Regions from separate parts of the Thalassolituus pacificus genome, predicted to be linked through region 2. Evidence: predicted binding sites of a transcription regulator. Region 2 holds the regulator's gene; each other region holds the start of a gene.
The links. The regulator FliA, encoded in region 2, starts transcription of late flagellar genes. The targets are predictions, from matches to a motif close to CTAAAGTTNNNNNNNNNNCNGCCGATA.
Positions count from the first base shown of each region.

Region 1: NYR02_RS18480 (DUF5610 domain-containing protein) is a predicted target of FliA. The motif match lies at 4,425-4,451, and genes of this name have one in related genera.
Region 3: NYR02_RS02525 (flagellar protein MotY) is a predicted target of FliA. The motif match lies at 2,467-2,493, and genes of this name have one in related genera.

Region 1 is NZ_JAOANI010000031.1:21,846-29,132, reverse strand. Features, by position in the region: gene topA (type I DNA topoisomerase) at 1-1,744, shown strand, start outside; gene NYR02_RS18495 (ComEA family DNA-binding protein) at 1,854-2,147, shown strand; gene NYR02_RS18490 (hypothetical protein) at 2,227-2,940, opposite strand; gene NYR02_RS18485 (glutaredoxin family protein) at 2,953-3,228, opposite strand; gene NYR02_RS18480 (DUF5610 domain-containing protein) at 3,335-4,387, opposite strand; gene NYR02_RS18475 (hypothetical protein) at 4,546-4,833, opposite strand; gene NYR02_RS18470 (AraC family transcriptional regulator) at 5,037-6,059, opposite strand; gene NYR02_RS18465 (MaoC family dehydratase) at 6,242-7,138, shown strand; gene NYR02_RS18460 (DUF7793 family protein) at 7,161-7,287, opposite strand, start outside.
Region 2 is NZ_JAOANI010000002.1:33,082-40,368, forward strand. Features, by position in the region: gene NYR02_RS00195 (chemotaxis protein CheA) at 1-740, opposite strand, end outside; gene NYR02_RS00200 (protein phosphatase CheZ) at 753-1,529, opposite strand; gene cheY (chemotaxis response regulator CheY) at 1,546-1,920, opposite strand; gene NYR02_RS00210 (RNA polymerase sigma factor FliA) at 2,056-2,787, opposite strand; gene NYR02_RS00215 (MinD/ParA family protein) at 2,791-3,609, opposite strand; gene flhF (flagellar biosynthesis GTPase FlhF) at 3,616-5,022, opposite strand; gene flhA (flagellar biosynthesis protein FlhA) at 5,049-7,220, opposite strand.
Region 3 is NZ_JAOANI010000009.1:104,944-112,230, reverse strand. Features, by position in the region: gene NYR02_RS02530 (argininosuccinate synthase) at 81-1,301, opposite strand; gene NYR02_RS02525 (flagellar protein MotY) at 1,491-2,423, opposite strand; gene pyrC (dihydroorotase) at 2,553-3,590, shown strand; gene rnt (ribonuclease T) at 3,595-4,275, shown strand; gene NYR02_RS02510 (YacL family protein) at 4,294-4,665, shown strand; gene katG (catalase/peroxidase HPI) at 5,054-7,246, shown strand.

The sequences.
Region 1 (7,287 bases), on a different contig from region 2:
AAGCACACGCCTGAGCTTCAGCGTCAAGAAAACCATGACCCTGGCGCAGCGTCTGTATGAAGCCGGTTACATCACGTATATGCGTACCGACTCGACCAATCTGAGTCAGGAAGCCGTCAGTAACTTACGCGACTACATCAGCGATAAATTGGGCGAGCAGTACCTGCCGGACGAGCCTCGCAGCTACAGCAGCAAAGAAGGCGCTCAGGAAGCGCACGAAGCGATCCGTCCTTCCGACGTTCGCCTGCGCGCAACCGATCTCAGCTCAATGGAGCCCGATGCGCAACGTTTATACGATCTGATCTGGCGACGTTTTGTCGCTTGTCAGATCAAAGACGCACAATTCACCAGCACCAGCATCACCGTTAAAGCCGGTGAATTTGAGCTGAAAACCCGCGGTCGCGTTATGCGCTTTGATGGTCACCTGAAAGTGCTGGCCGCCATGGGTAAAGGCGAAGATGACGTACTGCTGCCGGATGTCAGCGAAGGCGACACACTGCAGCTGGTTGAACTGGAGCCGAAGCAGCATTTCACCAAACCCGCTCCGCGCTTTTCAGAAGCGGCCTTGGTTAAAGAGCTGGAAAAACGCGGTATCGGCCGTCCTTCGACTTATGCCTCTATTATTTCCACGATTCAGGAACGGGGTTACGTCAGCCTGAAAGGCCGCCGTTTTTACGCCGAAAAAATGGGCGATATTGTTACCAGTCGTCTGGTTGAGAACTTCGATGATCTGATGGACTTCGGCTTTACCGCCAGCATGGAAGAGAAACTCGATCATATTGCTGAAGGTGATATCAACTGGACCGACGTCCTGGATGAGTTTTATCAGGGCTTCCAGCAAAAACTGGAAATCGCTGATGGCGAAAATGGCATGCGTCCGAATGATCCGGTTGATACAGACATCGCTTGCCCAACCTGTGGCCGCCATATGCAGATCCGCACAGGCTCTACCGGTGTGTTTCTCGGCTGTTCCGGTTACAGCCTGCCGCCCAAAGAGCGCTGTACACAGACGCTGAATCTGGTGCCCGGTGATGAAGCGATTTCTGCCGATGAAGACGAAGAAGCAGAAAGCCGCCGCCTGATGGACAAGCGCCGCTGCACTATCTGTGACAACGCCATGGAAAGCTATTTGCTGGATGAAACCCGCAAAGTTCATATTTGTGGTAACAATCCTGATTGCAGCGGGTTTGCCGTAGAAACCGGACAGTTCAAGATTAAAGGCTATGATGGCCCAACACTCGAATGCGATAAATGCGGCAGCGAAATGCAGCTGAAATCCGGTCGATTTGGCAAATACTTTGGCTGTACCAACAGCGAATGTAAGAACACCCGGAAATTGCTGAAGAGTGGCGAAGCAGCACCGCCGAAAATGGACCCTATTGCCATGCCGGAGCTGAAATGTCTGAAAGTAGACGACACTTACGTTCTGCGTGACGGTGCCACAGGCTTATTCCTGGCCGCCAGCCAGTTTCCGAAAAAACGCGAAACACGTGCACCTTTGGTTGAAGAGTTGCTGCCACATCAGGCTGAACTGCCACAAAAATACCACTTCCTGCTCGACGCTCCGCGTCAGGACCCGGAAGGCAATCCAGCTATTATCCGTTACAGCCGCAAAACCAAAGAGCAGTATGTAATGAGTGAGCATGATGGCAAGGCGACCAATTGGTCGGCGTATTTTGTCGACAATAAATGGGTTGAGCACGACAAGAAAAAAGCTCCGGCAAAGAAAGCCGACAAAGCCTGAGTCACACCAATGTCTGGGAAAAGTATCGGCTAATTTGATACTTTTCCCGGATTTTTCCGCAAAATATTCGTTGTTATGTTCAATACTCCCATCTCAAGGAGAGAACACTATGCAATGGATCAAGCACATCATCCTTTCTGCCTGTCTGACTCTGGGCGTCCTCAGCGTACAAGCAGCCGAAGCGCCTGCCACTACCGGCACAGAAGTCAAAGCCGTGAATATCAATACCGCCACCGCGGAGCAACTCAGCCAGCTTGACGGCATTGGCAAAGCGAAAGCCGAAGCCATTATTCTTTACCGTAAACAACACGGTCAGTTTAAATCTCTGGATGACATCACCCAGGTAAAAGGCATTGGTCAGGTTATTCTGGATAAAAATCGCGCCCTGCTGGCGCTGGAGTAACGCATAAAAACAACACATAAAAAACGCACATAAAAAAAGAGCCGTATTGCGGCTCTTTTTCATATTTCCTGATCCCCTCTCAGTCTGTTACCAGACAGTTCCCCCACTCACAACGCACCAGCAAATAGCTGTTATCCGGGCAGCGTGCATCGTAGACTTCGTGCGGCCAGGCATTTTTTAACAAATGAACTTCAGCGCCGGCACAACCATTGCGTTTCGCCATTTTTTCCACAACATAAAAAGAACGGCCATACACTTTCCCTGTTTTCTGCTCAATAGATGCCCGTTTCAGATTCAGATCGGTGCCGTCCCGTTGCAGGCGGCGCTGCAGGTTAACCAAAGAGTCGTACACCTTATCCTGGCTGCGTAAATCACGCTCTCCCTGATTGTATTGTGACAGTACCCGCAGACAGAGGTCTTCTTTATCACCACTGGCATTGAGTAATTCCTGAACCTCTGCCTCGGCGGTCTCAACCACCTGCCAGGTCAGAGCCATTGCCATACGCGCACCGGTTTCGTTACGCTCATCGGTGACATGAATAATATCGTAGGCCAGCCCAAAATCCGCACTTTCAACAAACGCACCGTTACGCTGCCACCAGTTTTGCTTAGCGGTATAAGCCGCCTGCTTGGCTTTGGCGCTGACGTCTTCGCAGGAATCTACCCAGGTGCGCAATGTGGTATCGGTCTGCAGTGCGTAATAAACCGCTTCTCCGGTGGGCGAAAGCTGAGTACTGGAGCACCCTTGTAAAAGCGCCAGTGAAGCCAATAAAAGTCCAGAAAAAATCCGCATGCTCGTCATCCTTTATTCAGAAATAATGTCAGATTCGGCTGCTGCCGCAGCGCTTAATGCCAGCCACTGCAGCAGCTGTGCTTCATCAAAAGGCCAATCAAGTTCAGCCCCGTTGTTGTCATTCAGAAGTACCGGAATGCGCAGACCATAACGCTCCACCAAACCTTCGGTGTCGACAATGTCTTCGAGATACACATCCACCGTTATCTGTCCGGCCATATTCATAATAACGGCCTGCGCCAACTCGCAGAGATGACAGCCCTCAGTGCCGAATAAAACCAGAGCCATCAGGCAATTCCAATAAAAAACAGATAGGCGGGAGTATAGCGGTTAGCGTCGGGGCATGACAAAAAGTCTGCCCCGCTGAAGAAATAATGAAGTGAGGTTTTGTCTCTCAGGCTTTATTGCCAATCAATGAATTCAGTCCGTCATGGAATGACTGCCATACGGGTAGGCGCTCTTCTTCTGACAGTAATTCATTCACCAGATCCTGCAAGGTTTGCGGCGCATCGGCCAGCGGACTGGCTTTATCCAGTGCGGCCATGTAGGCATCGACATAAGAAGCCAATGGGGCTTTCATTGATTCAAGCTCTGGCGTTGGCAGTTGAGGCTGCACCCTGGAATAGGCTTTGGTTGATGTTGCCACCGTCTGCTGCGTCAGATTCAGACTCATTGATGCCAGCTGACTGCCATCAAAGCCAAGATCCATTGCCTGTTCGAGTGCGCTGCCAATATCACCGGCAAAAAAACGCTCACTCAGCGACTGCACATCGTCAAACAAACCTGACAGCGCCGAACGTTCAGCCTCACTCAGATTACCATTCACTTCCATACTCCAGTTTTGCTGAGCCGAAGCCTGCAGGCTGAACGCCGAATTGCCACTGTTATCTTTATTTATGGAAGTGCTGAGACTGCTGCCCTGAGAAAAGCGGACCGTTACCCGATCACCTTCCTGAGTGAGTACCTGCAATGAAAGCTCATTCGCCACGCGCAATGAGCTGTTGCTGGTCATCAACGCCGACGCCTGCTCTGCCGGTTTAGAGAGCTGATCCAGACCGTCATCCACCATCTGGCGTCCGGCGGCAATCTGATTTTTTAATTCGTCGTCCAGCAAGCCCATACCATCGAGCATTTCGGTGGCCTGAGCATATCCTTTGGCAATACCTTCACGCGCGGCCTGCAGACGCTGATCAATACGGCTCTGATCGGCTCCCTGAGTACGCAGCTGATTAATACCATTTTCCACATGGCGCAGAATGGCGGCGGCCGTATCTTCCGGGCTTTGCTTCTTATCCAGTTGCACAACACCGGGCATGGCTTTCGCCAGAGATTGCGCAGCAGCGCTCTGCTTGGCAGCGGTGGCCGGCTCAGTAGCCGCTTTTTTGCTCCCCTCCTGACCCTGAGTGCCGTAGTTCCGGTATTGCGAGGGGGAAATTGTGATTGCCATAAAGCCTCCGCTCAGACTGTGTTGCCGTTCTGTTAGTTATCGGCGGCTGTCGCCGGAAGTTAAGTCCTGTGACAGTTTAGTCAGTAAACAAAAAAAGCCCGCGACTGGCAGGCTTTGTGTTTTACGCTAACAGACTGTGAAAACCGGCGCTCAGAGCATCAGTAGCAAACGGCTCCCTGATGGTACTCATAACCAAAATCGAGCTTCCAACAGACTTTATTGCGCTCAATTTCATTCATGATGTGATCCGGGTGTTCATGCAAAAGCTGCATGGTTTTCAGCGTTTTATAGGCGGCATGCAGCGCACTCTGATCCAGACTGATCACTTCTTCTTTATTCATGATCCCCTGATTCAGCAACGCCTGACGCCACTCACTCACGTCCTGAGTCTGCATCAAATGCTCAACCAGCGGTTGAATCAGCGATAACTTTTGCATCTGGCTCATAAAAAATCCTCCGAATAGAAACTGGGGGAATTTCTGAATCCCGGCAAGACTCACGCATAGTGATTCAGCCATTCCAAGCCCACAATGGCTCAGACTCACTGAAAAAACCAGATCAAAAAATGAACACTATGATGATGATAAGTCAAAGATCACCCGCAGCGCGGGGACGATTCCCCCACGTTTGCGCGTAAATTAAGAAGAAATTATGACTGGCGACGCTGATTGCGGTATTCAACCGGGGTTTGACTGGTCCAGCGTTTAAACGCCCGATAGAACGTGCTGGGTTCGGAAAACCCAGTGAGGTAGACAATTTCATCAATACTTTCATTGGTTCCCGACAACAAACGCTTAGCCAGGTTGCAACGATAATCCGCCAGCAATTGATTGAAGTTAGTACCCGCTTCTGCCAGACGGGTCCGTAACGTTCGCGATTTGATATCCAGCCGCTCGGCAACATCTTCCAGATTGACCTGGCCGGTCTCCAGTATTTCACCAAAAACTTTATACACACGGGTCACGATATCCTGCCGCTCCAGCTTGGCCACGTGCTCAATGGCCAGCTTTTCATGCAACTGCAGCAATTCCGGCTCAGCATGAGAAGACGGCATATCCAACAGCTGAGTATTGAAATAAATACGGTTATCTTCCTGCTGGAACAGCACCGGACAAGCGAAGATGCGCTCATGCTCGCGGCTGTCTGCCGGCTGTTCATGGCTGAAGTGAACGCAGGAAGGCACAAAGGCATCATCAGTGACATAACGGAAAAAGCGGATCAACCCAAGCGCCATGCATTCATTCAGGTGACGCAAGCCGGCAACACGGTCACTGGAGCTCTCCACCAGAATGTACGCCTGCTCGCCTTCAATACCGGTACTGGCCTGAGAAGCGTCACTGAGCAGGCGCTGATAATTAAGCGCTCGTTTCAGACCTTCACCAAAAGTGGGGCTGGATAAAAACAGGTATTGCAGCACCTGCCCTTTGTATACGGGCATGTGTTCACCGAGATGCAGGCCAATATCGGCATCGTTACTGACTTCCTGCAAGACATGCCAGAAGATCAGCTGAGCTTCATGCGGAGTACGGATGTTACGGTCTGCCAACAGCTCAGGAGTAACGCCCAAACGTGCAAACACCGCATCTACATCCAGCCCCATCTTCAGCATGGCCTGATGGGCCAGCTGGATCATAACGCCAGAGTCACGCAGTTCTGTCATTCCACCGGACATAAGTCGTTGAAATTCCTGATGAGTGTTGGCGAATTCTGCCAGATAAACAGGCCGCTGCAAGTCCTATTGACCAAACTGACGCAGAGTGCGGAGAGGCAGCGCCAATGGTCGCTCCCGGCAGGCCTCTATACTCAGCGCTCTCACCCCTGTCTGATCAGAATATTCATAAGGACTCCGTGGCTATGACTCAAGCAATACGCATGCAATTCAGTGCGACTCCGGGAACTCTGAGCCAATACGCCCGCGCACTGCTGGCCCGCGGTGCCAGTCAACGCGACCTGCACATGCCGGATATCGAAGCCCTGCTGGTTGGCGTTAAAGCCCGGCCTGAGCGGGTGGCGGCTTATGCCGCTGTCTGCGGTTTCAGCAGCCATAACTCCCTGCTGCCGCTGACCTATCCACACGTATTGGCCTTTCCGTTGCATATGGAGCTGATGCTGCACAAACACTTCCCTCTGGCCCTGATGGGGCTGGTGCATATCCGCAATGAAGTCACTCAGTACCGCGCCATCCGCCAGGAGGAAAAGCTCGACATCCGCTGCCACTTTTCAGGCAGCAGTCGCACCGACAAAGGCCTGGAATTTGATATCCGTACCGAAGTCACCATCGGTGGTGAACTGGTCTGGGAGTCGGTCAGTACCAACCTGGCGCGGATGCGCAGTGATACGCCGCGCGGGCCCAAAAAAGAACGTGCCCCTCTGGCCAGCTTTACCACCGCAGAACGCTGGACTCTGAACAGCAATCTCGGCCGTCGCTACGCCCGTGTCTCAGGCGACTCCAACCCCATTCACCTGTATGCCTTATCCGCCAGACTGTTCGGCTTCAAGAGCCATATAGCTCATGGTATGTGGAGCAAAGCCCGGACGGCGGCAGCCTTACAACCTTTGCTCGGTAGTGACGTCTGCCGGCTGACAACAGAATTCAAACTGCCGGTTTTTCTGCCATCCACGGTCGAACTGAATTACAACCTGCACGAAACCCTGAGCAGCGAACCAGCAGTAAAGGCAGGAATCGACTTTGAGTTACGCAGCATTAAAGGCGAGAAAGTTCACATGAAAGGACGTATAGAAAAGATCTGAACACACGCAAGAGCGATCAGGCTCAGCCATGTTGAGTCTGATCGATAATACCCGTTAACCAGCCCTCAGCCTCGTCACGCAGATCAAAGCGCTGCACCGGATAGACCGGCGCGTGATAGCTGAGAAACATCGACGTCAGATGACGCAGC
Region 2 (7,287 bases):
GGTGCAGGTTCGGTTTTTTCCGGCTCGGCTGTTTTGTCTTCCTGGGATGTGGCACTTTTGCCTTTACCATGAATTTGATCAAGCAGCGCTTCAAACTCATCTTCAGTGATTTCATCACTGGAGGCGTCAACGCTGTCAGACCCTATATCAAAGAAATCATCATCCGCGGCGGCAGATGCCGGAGCTGCATTGGTTTTTTCTTCGTCCAAAGCGTCGAGCAACTGCTCAAATTCATCGTCTGTTATATCGCCGTTATCTTCCACAGCAGCAGGGGCTGATTGCACAAGATCTTCTTGTATTGGTTCCTCGGCAGCTATTTCAGGCTCACTGACCTGCACTTCATCTTCCGACTCAGGCCGTGCCAGTTTATGCAAACGTTCGATTAATTCAGGGTCGGCATCTTCAGGTTTAGCACCCGAGCGCACACTTTCAAACATCTCATTTACATTATCGAGCGCCTGAAGTACCACATCCATAAGATCTGAATTAACAGTACGATGACCATTACGCAGGGTATCGAAAACGTTTTCTGCTGCATGGCAGCAATTCACCAAAGGATTAAGTTGCAGAAATCCAGCACCACCTTTTACCGTGTGGAAACCACGGAAGATAGCATTCAGCAGGTCTTTATCATGTGGGCGTTGTTCAAGATCGACCAGTTGTTCAGAGAGCAGCTCAAGAATTTCCCCGGCTTCAACCAAAAAATCCTGGAGAATCTCTTCATCAGCATCGAAACTCATCCGTTAGCTCCTTTAAAAACCAAGACTGGACAGTAAGTCATCAACATCATCCTGGCTGGCAACTACGTCTTCACTGGACTTATTAATCTGCGGTCCCTCCGCAGCGATATTTGCGCCTTCCGTCGGCTCTTCTGCCGATTCCATATCGGCATGAACAATTCCGGTAATCGAATCCACGTTGCCGGCCATGGCAACAAGCTGAACCAGCCGGCCTTCAACGTCAGTTACCAGCGCAGCCACTTTGTGAATGACCTGACCGGTTAAATCCTGAAAATCCTGTGCCAGCACAATATCAGATAACTGTCCCTGCAAACGCTGAGACTGACTCGCACTGTCGAGAAGAAACTGGTTTATATCTTTCGTTAAATTGCGGAATTCATCCGGCTTTAATTCTTTATTCAGAAAACGCTGCCACTCAACCGATAACGCACTGGCTCTGTCATGGATATCGGTTGCCAGAGGCATCCCGGCATCCACCAGGTCCATCGTACGGTTGGCCGATTTATCGGTCATTTCCAGCACGTAGGCCAGCTTGTCCGTTGCATGATCAATGTCTGATGCGGCACCGACAGTATCAACGCGCATATTTTTAATTGCTTCATGCAACGCGCGGGTCAGTCGGCCGATTTCGTTGTACAGCGTACGGTCTCTAACCTCATTGAGATTATTAACCAACGCTACCGCCTTACTGAGATCACCAAGCTCCAACTGCCGAAGCATGTTTTCTGCTAGGTTTTTGATTTCAGTGCCGACAGCGCTGTTATCGGTATCCAGATTGATCCCGGCCATCAAGTTATCTTCCTGGTTAACCTTCGACACGTTCAAAGATCTTATCGATCTTTTCTTTCAGTACCGCAGCAGTAAAAGGTTTCACGACATAGCCGTTAACCCCTGCCTGAGCAGCAGCAACAATCTGGTCGCGCTTGGCTTCCGCTGTCACCATCAGTACCGGCAGACTTTTCAGGCGATCATCGGCTCTTACTTTCTTCAGCAAGTCGAGACCTGTCATGCCAGGCATGTTCCAGTCCGTCACTAAGAAGTCGAAGTCACCATTCTGCAACATGGGAAGTGCTGTTGTGCCGTCATCTGCTTCCTGGGTGTTTGTGAACCCCAGATCGCGCAACAGATTTTTGACGATTCGTCTCATCGTTGAGAAATCATCAACGATCAGAATTTTCATGTTTTTGTCCAAAACGACCTCCAGTAATCGACTCTCTATATTCCAAGTCGTTCCTAAGGTTTAGTGTAGACACAGTTATCGCTTTATCCAGAAACAAAGCAGCCAGAAAAGATTTTTTTCAATAACAGGAAGGGTTTAGGACAACCAGCCGCCAAGACGGGCACGCAGACGATGGGCCGCCTGACTGTGCAACTGGCTCACCCGGGATTCACTGACACCAAGAACAGCACCAATTTCTTTCAGGTTAAGTTCTTCGTCATAGTAAAGAGCCAGCACCAGCTGCTCCCTTTCGGGCAAATGACGAATAGCGTCGGCGAGTTGACGCTGAAAGGACTCACGTTCTATGCCATCAAGTGGGTTGGGAGATTCTTCTTCGAAAACATCAAAACCGGCTTCACTTTTTTCAACCACTTCTTCAAAGCTGAATAAACGACAACCGGCACTGTCTTTCAAGATGGCGTGGTATTCATCCTGACTGATACCAAGAAAGCCTGCGACTTCACTGTCTTCTGCATCGCGGCCTTTCTCGCTTTCTATTTGTTTGATCGCATCACTGATACGGCGGGAATTACGGTGTACTGAGCGTGGTGCCCAGTCGCCTTTACGGATTTCGTCAAGCATCGCACCACGTATACGGATGCCGGCATAGGTTTCAAAACTGGCACCTTTGCCACCATCGTATTTGCGTGCAGCTTCCAGCAGACCAATCATGCCGGCCTGAATAAGATCGTCGAGCTGCACACTATCGGGCAGCCTGCCGATGAGGTGGTGAGCAATGCGTTTTACCAGCGTCGCATGATCACGCACCAGCTGTTCATAATCGTGTTTTTGTACGTCGGAATACACCAGACAACTTCCTACTGACACTCGTTATGCCCCGGCTTCCTGAACTAACCGATCTACAAAAAACTCCAGATGCCCCCGGGGAGATGAAGGCAGCGGCCATGAATCTACTTTTTTAGCCAGCGCACGGAATGCCGTAGCCGCCTTGGAACGCGGATACGCATCAATTACCGCTTTCTGGCGCTGTACCGCACGTCGTAACGCATCATCCTGAGGGATTGCACCGACATACTGCATAGCCACTTCGAGAAAACGATCCGTCACTTTGGTGAGCTTGGCAAATAAGGCATTTCCTTCCTGCGGCGTGCGCACCATGTTGGCAACAATGCGGAAGCGGAACAGACCGTAATCGCGGTTCAGCAGTTTGATCTGAGCGTAAGCATCCGTAATGGAGGTTGGCTCATCAGTCACGACCATCAGCACTTCCTGTGCTGCGCGGACAAAACTCATCACGCTGTCGGAAATACCGGCAGCGGTATCGATAATCAGTACATCAATATCATCACCAATGTCACTGAACGCCTGAATAAGACCCGCATGCTCAAGAGAGTTCAGCTGTGACAGCTTCTGGGTACCGGATGATGCCGGTACAACCCGGATACCACCAGGTCCTTTAACCATCACGTCACGCAGGTCACATTCTCCGGTGAGTACATTCTCGATGGTTTTGTTGGAGCTGATGCCGAGCAGAATGTCGATGTTGGCGAGCCCGAGATCGGCATCCAGCACAACCACTCTGCGTCCCATTTCTGCCAGGGCAATGGCCAGATTGACTGAGACATTGCTCTTGCCGACACCACCTTTACCGCCGGTGACGGCGATGACCTGCACAGGATGCCTTGCCATTAGTCGTTATACTCCGTGTTGAATACTGGAATGCTGAGTGGCGAAGCTCATCGCTTCGGCGGCCTGCCAGCGGGTGCGCGCCATACGCGCCATCTGTTCCGCCAGTTTCACCAGTTTGTCAGCATCCGGATAATGCACATCATCGGGGATGTGCGGTCCATCTGTCACCAGGGTGACCGGCAACTGAGTCAGTGCCGAGATACTAATAGCGGGCCCAAGACTGAAACACTCATCCAGTTTGGTGAATACGCAACCCGCCAACCCTGCTGCTTTAAAATGTTCGTAATTTTCCTGCAGGCAACGTCCCTGACTGGTCAAGGGTAATACGAGCAGCTTTTTCAAGCGCGCACCGGCTTGTTTAAGCATAGACAACTGCACGGAAAAATGTGGGTCCTGACTGGCCAATCCCGCGCTGTCGACCAGCACCAGTTTTTTGTCGCGTACGCTATCCAGCACTTTGTTCAGATCACCGTTCACCGGCACTACATGCAGCGCCACTCCCAGAATCCGCGAAAAGGTGCGGAGCTGATCATGTGCCGCCACGCGGTAGTTATCGAGGGTGATCAATGCCACCGATTCTGCCCCATGGCGGATGACAAACTGGGCTGCCAGCTTGCCAATGGTGGTGGTTTTACCCGCACCGGTCGGGCCGACCAGGGCATAAATACCACCGCGATCCAGTAAACCATTGGGCGCCACGGGTAAATCTGACGCGATCAGTTTCAGCGCTTTATTCCAGGCATCTTCCAGAGGAACATCACCGTCAATACGGCTGGCGACTCTGTCCGCCCAGGCTGCTTCCAGGCCTACATCCTGACAGCGCTGCCATAACTGTGATTGCTGCCAGGTCAGTGGCCGCCGGGTATCCCAGGCACTGCCCTGATGACTGACCATCCAGTCTTTCAGATCACGCAGTTCGCCACTCATTTGTTGAATGACGCTGTTGTATCGCTCCTCGCCCTGTTCAACACGCCGTTGCAGCATCGCGTCTTCTGCGGCGCTACGGCCTGTTTCTTCCGGAGCCGGACTTCTTGCGGGTGTGACGGTATTGCTACGGCTGAAGTCATCGTTTTTCAGACCACTTAACACCGCCGACAGAGACTCTTTGCTGGACAGGTCACCCTGCCCGGCAAAGGCCATGCGTTCTTCATAACGCTCATCGCGTTTTTTTAATGCCGGCTGAGGTTCACGGGAAGCCGACCTGGCGTCTTCCAGCTCCTGCTGCAAGCGTAACTGGCGTTCAATTTCAGGACGGTCCTGCTCATGGCCAGGCTGATAATCCAGCGCGGCCACTACCTCGAAACCCACTGACACTTTCTTGCTCGACAGAATCACCGCATCCGCTCCCAGTTCCTGGGAGACCAGACGCAGAGCCTGCTGCATATTGGCTGCGGTGAAGCGTTTCACTTTCATAGTCAGCACTCGCTATCGTAAGGACCCTATTTGCCGCCAATACTGGCGACAATGGTAATACTCTTGTTATCCGGAACTTCCTGGTACGCCAACACCTGCAGTTGTTCGATGCTGTTGCGTACGAACTGAGCCATCGCTGCGCGCAATTGACTGGTAACCAGCAACACTGCCGGATTACCTGCCATTTCCTGCGCCTGAACTGCTTCAGCCAGAGAGCGCTGTAACGTGTCGGCCATGCCCGGCTCCAGTACCAGACCGTACTGTCCGGCCTGCTGTCCGCTTTGCTGAAGGGTTTTAAGCAACAACTGTTCCAGACCTGGGTCCAAGGTCATAACCACCAGTTCATCCGCATTACCAAAGATGTTCTGGACGATCATGCGGCTCAAGGCAAGGCGTGCAGCGGCCGTCATAGCGGCGGTATCTTGACTCGCACTGCCACTATTCGCCAAAGACTCGGCAATGGAGCGCATATCACGGATAGGCACATGTTCGCGCAGCAGGTTTTGCAAAACAGCCAGTAATTGGGTGATGCTCAGAGTATTAGGCACCAGTTCTTCAGCCAGTTTCGGTGATGCTTTGGCCAGCATATCCACCAACTGCTGAACATCTTCATGGCCGAGCAATTCATGCGCGTGGCGCTGCAATTTCTGATTAAGGTGTGTGGCAACCACGGTGCTGGCATCAACCACGGTATAACCAAGGGTTTGGGCACGGTCTTTTTGTGTGGCATCAATCCAGAAGGCATCCAGACCAAACGCCGGATCTTTGGATGCCAGACCTTCGATTTTACCGAACACCTGACCTGGATTAATCGCCATTTCCCGCTCCGGATAAATTTCGGCCTCTGCCAGAGTCACACCCATCAGCGTAATACGGTATTGATTAGGCAGCAGATCTAGGTTGTCGCGGATATGCACAGAGGGCATCAGAAAACCCATTTCCTGGGATAATTTGCGCCGCACACCCTTGATACGGTTCAGCAGCTGTCCGCCCTGATTTTTATCCACCAGCGGGATCAGACGGTAACCCACTTCGAGACCAACGCGATCAACCGGCTCGACGTCGTCCCAGCCCAGCTCTTTGACTTCCATTTGTTTAATGGCCGCTTCGGCTTTTTCTTTCGGTGCCGCCAACGCATTCCCACTGCCAGCCGGCAATGCCGCAGCGGCTTTCGGCTGAGCACCGATTCGCTGGGCAATGGCATCACCAAACTTGCCGCCGTCTTTACGCCAGTGAATAAAGTAGGCGACGCTGGCAGCAATCAAAGCCGCACCGAGAAACACACCGTGTGGCATGCCGGGCACAATACCCATCATAAACATCAGGCCGGCCGCTACAGCCAGAGCGCGGGATGACGCAAACATCTGGCCAAAAACCTGCTGCCCCATGTCTTCATCGCCACCATTACGGGTCACCATAATGGCGGTTGCAGTGGACAGCAGCAGCGACGGAATCTGAGCGACCAGACCATCACCAATGGCCAGCAAGGTATAAGCAGACACCGCATCGCCAAAACTCAGACCATGCTGCGCCATACCAATACCGAAACCACCAACAACGTTGATGATCAGAATTAAGATACCGGCAACGGCATCGCCTTTAACGAACTTACTGGCACCATCCATCGAACCGTAGAAGTCTGCCTCGGCGGCTACGTCCGCGCGGCGGGTTTTCGCCTGGTCTGCGTCAATAAGTCCGGCATTCAGATCCGCATCAATCGCCATTTGCTTACCTGGCATAGCATCCAGAGTAAAGCGCGCGCTGACTTCTGACACCCGGCCAGCACCTTTGGTTACCACCACAAAGTTAATGATCATCAGAATCATGAAGACCACCAGACCCACGGCATAGTTACCACCGATCAGCACTTCACCAAACGCTTCGATTACCTTACCTGCAGAGTCCCCCCCTTCATGCCCATAAAGCAGTACAACCCGCGTCGAAGCAACGTTCAACGCCAGGCGCAGCAACGTTGCAACCAGCAAAATAGTAGGGAAAATCGCAAAATCCAGCGGCCGCCGGGCGTACACACTGACCAGCAACACTACGATGGATAATGCAATATTGAAGGTAAAAAACGTATCCAATAAAAACGGCGGCAACGGCAGCGTCATCATGCCCAGCAACACCAGCAGCATGACAGGAATACTTAAGTTACCCTGCGCCAGCAGCGACATACCGCCTTTGAGCTGACCCATCACCTGATCTTTTGAGGCTACCGCCATGACAACATCCGTCAGAAAAACATCACTGGAAGATGTCTTT
Region 3 (7,287 bases), on a different contig from region 2:
ATTCCGGCGGCCCCTGCCAAAAATCCACAAAAAAACCCGCCGTAGCGGGTTCTTTTTGTGCGAAAAGCAACAGTCCGGAATTAATCCAGGAAACTGCGGCCTTTTTTCGCAGCCGTGCGCAGACGCAGCGCGTTCAGCTTAATAAAGCCGGCCGCATCTTTCTGGTCGTAAGCACCGGCATCGTCTTCGAAGGTGGCGATTTTCTCATCGAACAGAGTATCTTCTGAACGACGGCCAACCACAATCACGTTGCCTTTATACAGTTTAACGCGCACGTCACCGTTAACGACGGTCTGAGTCTCATCGATTGCGGCCTGCAGCATTTTACGCTCCGGGCTCCACCAGTAACCGTTATAAATCAGCTTGGCGTAACGTGGCATCAGTTCGTCTTTCAGGTGTGCCGCTTCACGATCCAGGGTGATGGATTCGATCGCACGGTGTGCTTTCAGCAGCACCGTACCCGCTGGGGTTTCATAACAGCCACGGGCTTTCATACCCACGTAGCGGTTTTCGACGATGTCGACACGGCCAATACCGTGAGCGCCAGCCAGCTTGTTCAGCTCTTCCATAATGGTCGCCGGGGATTTATCCACGCCATCGATGGCCACCGGGTCACCGTTTTTGAAGCTGATGGTGATGTAAGCAGCTTCATCCGGAGCGTTTTCCGGAGACACAGACCACAGCCACATATCTTCTTCTGGCTCATTCCACGGATCTTCCAGAATGTCGCCTTCGTAAGAAATGTGCAGCAGGTTAGCATCCATAGAATACGGCGATTTTTTACCGGCTTTTTTCTCAACTTTAATGTCGTGCTGATCGCAGTACGCCATCAGGGTTTCACGGGAGGTCAGATCCCATTCACGCCATGGAGCAATCACTTTTACGCCTGGCTTCAGTGCGTAAGCACCCAGCTCGAAACGCACCTGATCGTTGCCTTTACCGGTTGCACCGTGGGCGATGGCATCGGCGCCGGTAGCGTTGGCGATTTCGATCAGACGCTTGGCAATCAGCGGACGGGCAATCGAGGTGCCCAGCAGGTATTCGCCTTCGTAAATGGTGTTGGCGCGGAACATCGGGAATACGAAGTCACGGGCAAACTCTTCACGCAGATCGTCAATAAAGATTTCTTTAATGCCCAGCGCTTCTGCTTTGGCGCGCGCCGGTTCAACTTCTTCGCCCTGGCCCAGGTCAGCAGTAAAGGTTACCACTTCACATTTGTATTCTTCTTGCAGCCATTTGGCGATCACGGACGTATCCAGACCACCGGAATAGGCCAGCACCACTTTCTTGATGTCTGACATGGGTATTCTCCAGGATAATGATTGGCCGCGCGGCAGGCAGACAGCCCACACCGGCGGATAGCGATAATGAAAGGGGCAGTATTGTACTGATTGTGCACGGGATAGCCAACAGGCGTACCCAAAGGACACAGAAAGAGCAGCAAAGAAAGAGTCGTGAAGGAAGCGTAATAAAGAACGCGCGGCGAAGAATCAGTCGCCGCTGGCGGTCGTCTGGGTACGGGTCTTAGGCTTAAACAGCAGATTATCCGGAATCGGCATATCTTCACGCTGCTCGATACGGATGGTCACACGACGGTTTTCTGCGCGGCCGGCAGCGGTTTTATTACTGGCGACCGGATAACGGTCGCCATGAAAACGGGTGGTGACGATTTCCGGATCAATGCCCTGCTTGATGAAGTAGCGTTCCACATCTTCAACCCGGACCTTAGACGTCTGACGGTTATCGTAGCGGCGACCGACGCTGTCGGAATGGCCATCGAGATACACCGCAAAGATGCGCGGGTCGTTTTTGATGTAGAAAATAATGCGGTCGAGAATTTTAATATCCGCCGCGTCGATCTGCTCTTCACCACTGGCAAACAACACCTTTGAGCGCGCCACCTGCCGGTAATTAACCGGCAGCAGTTGTCTGACACAGTCGAGATAGTCCTGATAAAACTGCGGAAAAGACACCGCCGACAGGTGTACTTTTACAAAACGGTTTTGGTCGTAATAGGTTTTATGGCTGATGGCCGGCCACTTGCCTTCCAGCAAAGCATGCAGAAACTGATTCGTGCGGGTGGCATCCAGACGCAGATTCGGCGTGTCTTTAATAATCCGTGCCACGCCCAAATCTTCGCTCCTGGCGCTGGGCTGCCACGGCGGTGGCAAAATACTGACCCGCGCCTGACTGTATGACATCAGGTTTTTCAGCGTTTCCAGCTGAAAGGTCACATCCTCACCCGCTTCGTGATAGAACACCGCTTTACCGTACCCCGCCAGCGTCTGTTCAAAACGGCATTCAAACACCGAACCACTGACCGACCAGTCGGTGGTTTCAATGTCGCCGCCGTAGTCCAGCGCAGCGTCTGCCTGACAGAGCGCGCTGAGCAAAACAGCGCTTAGGGCAATTAATTTGTGCATAGACGTCCGCTTGAGGCTGTTAAATTCAGGGCTGTTCCAGAGATATCGGCCAATTCCGAGAAAAATTAAGCGGTTAAAGGCTGCTTTCGGTACAATGCCCCGATCAATTTTAGCTGAAGGTTGAAGAGCATGACTGACCGTTTGACCATTACCCGCCCCGACGACTGGCACCTGCACGTGCGTGACGGCGCTGTGCTGCAGCATACTGTGCCCGCCACCGCCAGGGTGATGGGCCGAGCCATCATTATGCCGAACCTGCAACCGCCGGTAATGAACGCCGAACAAGCGCTGGAATATCGCAACCGCATTCTGTCGCGCGTGCCGCAAGGTCTGAATTTCAATCCACTGATGGTGCTGTACTTAACCGACAATACCACTGCGGAAATGATTGCCGAAGCCAAAGCCGCCGGTAACATTGTAGCCGTTAAGCTGTATCCGGCCGGAGCGACCACTAACTCCGCATCGGGTGTTACCGATTTGGGCAAGCTCGACGATATCGCCGCCGCACTGGCCGAAAACGATATGCCGCTGTTGGTGCATGGTGAAGTGACCCAAAACCACATCGACATATTCGACCGTGAAAAAGAGTTCCTCGACACCATTTTGGCGCCGCTGGTCAGCCGCCATCCGACGTTAAAAGTAGTGGTAGAGCACATCACCACCAAAGACGCCGCAGAATTTGTCCAAAGCCAGGGGGCCAATGTTGCCGCCACCATTACCGTGCAACACCTGGCCTATAACCGTAACCACATGCTGGTTGGTGGCATTAAGCCACACTTCTACTGCCTGCCGATTCTTAAGCGCAACATTCACCAGCAAGCGCTGCAGGATGTGGTTGCCAGTGGTAACAGCAAGTTTTTCCTCGGCACCGACAGTGCGCCACACGCCAAAGGCGCAAAAGAAAATGCCTGTGGTTGTGCCGGTTGCTTTACCGCCTATGCCGCCATTGAACTGTATGCCGAAATTTTTGAAGACCTTGGCGCGCTGGATAAACTGGAAGGTTTCGCCAGCCACTATGGCCCGGACTTCTACGGTCTGACGCGTAACAGCGACGAGATCACCCTGATCAAACAAGACTGGCAAGCGCCGGTCGAACTGCCTTTTGGCAGTGATATTATTGTGCCGCTGCGTGCCGGCGAAACCCTGCGCTGGAAACTGGAGTACTGAGCGGATGAGTCAGGAGCAACAAACCCAAGATTCACAAAACGAAAAATCCTTAATGGCCAAACGCTTTCGTGGCTTTTTACCGGTTGTGGTGGACGTCGAAACCGGCGGTTTTAACGCCGACACCGACGCCCTGCTGGAAATTGCCATGGTCACCCTGCGTATGGACGACGACGGCTATCTGCATCCGCACGAAACCCTGAGCGCCAATATTCATCCGTTTGACGGCGCCAACCTTGAGCGCGAAGCCCTCGATTTTACCGGCATTGATCCGTTCGACCCCGAGCGCGATGCCGAATTTGAAATCGACGCCCTCAGCGCCATGTTCCAGACCGTGCGTCGCGAAGTGAAGCACAATGGCTGTAATCGCGCAGTCCTGGTGGGCCACAACGCCCACTTTGACCACGGCTTCCTGCGCGCTGCGATTGCCCGTAACGACATCAAGCGCGACCCGTTCCATCCGTTTTCGTCTTTCGACACCGCCTCCATTGCGGCACTTGCCCTCGGCCATACCGTGCTGGCCAAGTCGTGCAAAATGGCCGGTATCGATTTTGACAACAGCTCAGCGCACAGTGCCGCTTACGACACCTTCAAAACCGCCGAACTGTTCTGCTTTATTATCAATCGCTACAAAGATCTGGGCGGCTGGCCACTTGCGGGTGCCGACCTGAGTGACGACAACGACTGAACAACACGAAGACCCTCTATGGATTACCGTTTTTTCTACAACGAACGCCAGCTGCCCTGCGCCCGACTGTCGATGGACCACGAAGCCTTTGGCCTCTGGCTGACCGACGAACTGGGCGCCGACACCGAACAGCTGACCTCCCTGCTGCAGGCTGTCAGCAGCCTGGAACAGGGCCAGAAAAGTGAATTTCAGTGGCAGGGGCGCGACTTCCTGCTGCGCCTGAACCGCGATGACGCCGAAGTGATTGCGCTGTCGATGCTGCAGGATCACAATCTGGATGAGCTGGAAGGTGAAGACCTGCAATTTTACGACGCCGAATCCTTTGCCGCCTGCGGCCTTGATGACTTTAAAGAACTGCTGATTGAATGGCAGGAATTCCTGCACGACTGACCCCCTCTCTGCCTGCCTCAGCCGATGCAGGCACTTTGGCCACAAGCCTTGCGCAAGACGCTCTCCAGATCACCGAACCACACCCGGACAACAACGCAAATAACACAGAAAAGAACCAAAACCCAGAACAGCAATATCTCTCAGCACGCCGTTCAGAATCGCTGTGCCGTTATAGGCCAACGGTAATGCCCGATAACCACAGACTCACCCAACTGATAGAAGACTATTTCGTTATAGAAAAATTCAATAGCTTTTAACTAACCACCGCATTGCCACAACTAATTCGGCAAGCGCGTCCTTCTCCCCTAGTCTGTATCTGTACAGTCACTACCGGCTTCACTTTCACAGCGCGAAACAGCCGGCTCACCGGTCAATGAAGGAGATCAGTATGAGCAACAACAAACAAGGAACGCCTGCAGGCACCTGTCCGGTCATGCATGGTGGCAACACCACATCCGGCAACGACAATATGGCCTGGTGGCCCAATGCCCTGAACCTGGACATTCTCCATCAGCACGACAGCAAGACCAATCCTCTGGGCGACGATTTCAACTACGCCGAAGCATTCAAAAAGCTCGACCTCGAAGCACTGAAAAGCGATCTGAAAACACTGATGACCGACAGTCAGGACTGGTGGCCAGCCGATTGGGGCCATTACGGCGGCCTGATGATCCGTATGGCCTGGCACAGCGCCGGCTCTTACCGCACAACCGACGGCCGTGGTGGTTCCAACACCGGTAACCAGCGTTTTGCACCGCTGAACAGCTGGCCGGATAACGGTAACCTCGACAAAGCCCGTCGCCTGTTATGGCCACTGAAAAAGAAATACGGCAACAAGATTTCCTGGGCCGACCTGATGATTCTTGCCGGTAATATGGCCTATGAATCCATGGGCTTTAAAACCTTCGGTTTTGCCGGTGGCCGTGAAGACATCTGGCATCCGGAAAAAGACACCTACTGGGGTTCAGAAAAAGAATGGCTGGCGCCAAGCGGCAGCGAAGGAACAAGGTACAGCGGTCAGCGCGATTTAGAGAACCCATTAGCCGCCGTGATGATGGGCCTGATCTATGTAAACCCGGAAGGCGTGGATGGTAACCCCGATCCGCTGAAAACCGCTCAGGATATGCGCGTCACCTTCGAGCGTATGGCCATGAACGATGAAGAAACCGTTGCCTTAACCGCCGGTGGCCACACCGTGGGTAAAGCACACGGCAATGGCGATGCCGCCAACCTTGGGCCTGCCCCGGAAGGCGCCGACGTTGACGAACAGGGCCTCGGCTGGAACAACCACAAAGGCCGCGGTATTGGCCGCGATACCGTCACCAGCGGTATCGAAGGTGCCTGGACCAGCAAGCCAACCCAATGGGATAACGGCTACTTCGACCTGCTGTTTAAATACGACTGGGAACTGACCAAAAGCCCGGCCGGTGCGCACCAGTATCAGCCGGTGAACATTGCCGAAGAAGATATGCCCGTGGATGTCGAAGATCCGTCTATCCGCCGTATGCCGATGATGACCGACGCCGATATGGCGCTGAAGGTCGACCCGGAATACCGCAAAATAGCCGAGCGTTTCCGTAACGATCAGGCCTACTTCGAAGACGTGTTTGCCCGCGCCTGGTTCAAACTGACCCACCGCGATTTAGGTCCGAAAAGCCGTTACCTCGGTGCCGACGTGCCGGCCGAAGACCTGATCTGGCAAGATCCGGTTCCGGCGGTGAACTACACACTGAGCGATGCCGAACTGGCCGACATTAAAGCCAGAATTCTGGCCTCTGGTCTGAGCGTATCCGAGCTGGTTGCCACCGCCTGGGACAGCGCCCGCACCTTCCGTGGTTCCGATTACCGTGGTGGGGCTAACGGCGGCCGCATCCGCCTGGCGCCGCAAAAAGACTGGGAAGGCAATGAACCTACCCGCCTGCAGAAAGTGCTCAAAGCACTGGAAAGCATTCAGGCCGGTTTAAGCAAACCCGTCAGCATGGCCGACCTGATTGTACTGGGCGGCAGTGCCGCGGTTGAAAAAGCCGCCAAAGACGGAGGCGTGGATATTGTTGTGCCATTCGCAGCGGGCCGTGGTGATGCCACCGACGAGATGACCGACGCAGCATCCTTTGAACCGCTGGAACCGATCCACGATGGTTTCCGCAACTGGGTGAAAAAAGACTACACAGTAATGCCGGAAGAACTGATGCTCGACCGCGCACAACTGATGGGTCTTACCGCCGTAGAAATGACCGCACTGGTCGGCGGTATGCGCGTACTCGGCACCAACCACGGCGACAGCAAACACGGTGTATTCACCGCTAAAGAAGGCGTATTAAGCAACGACTTCTTTGTGAACCTCACCGACATGGCCTACAGCTGGAAGCCAACGGGTAAAAACTCCTACAACATCGTTGAACGTAAAAGTGGCGATGTAAAATGGACCGCGACCCGTGCCGATCTGGTGTTTGGCTCTAACTCCATCCTGCGCTCTTACGCCGAGGTGTACGCTCAGGACGATAACAAAGAGAAGTTTGTAAAAGACTTTGTTAAAGCCTGGGTGAAGGTCATGAATGCAGATCGCTATGATCTGAAATAATGGCTACACCTTTGCTGGCGGCTGATGCTGAAATCAGGTGG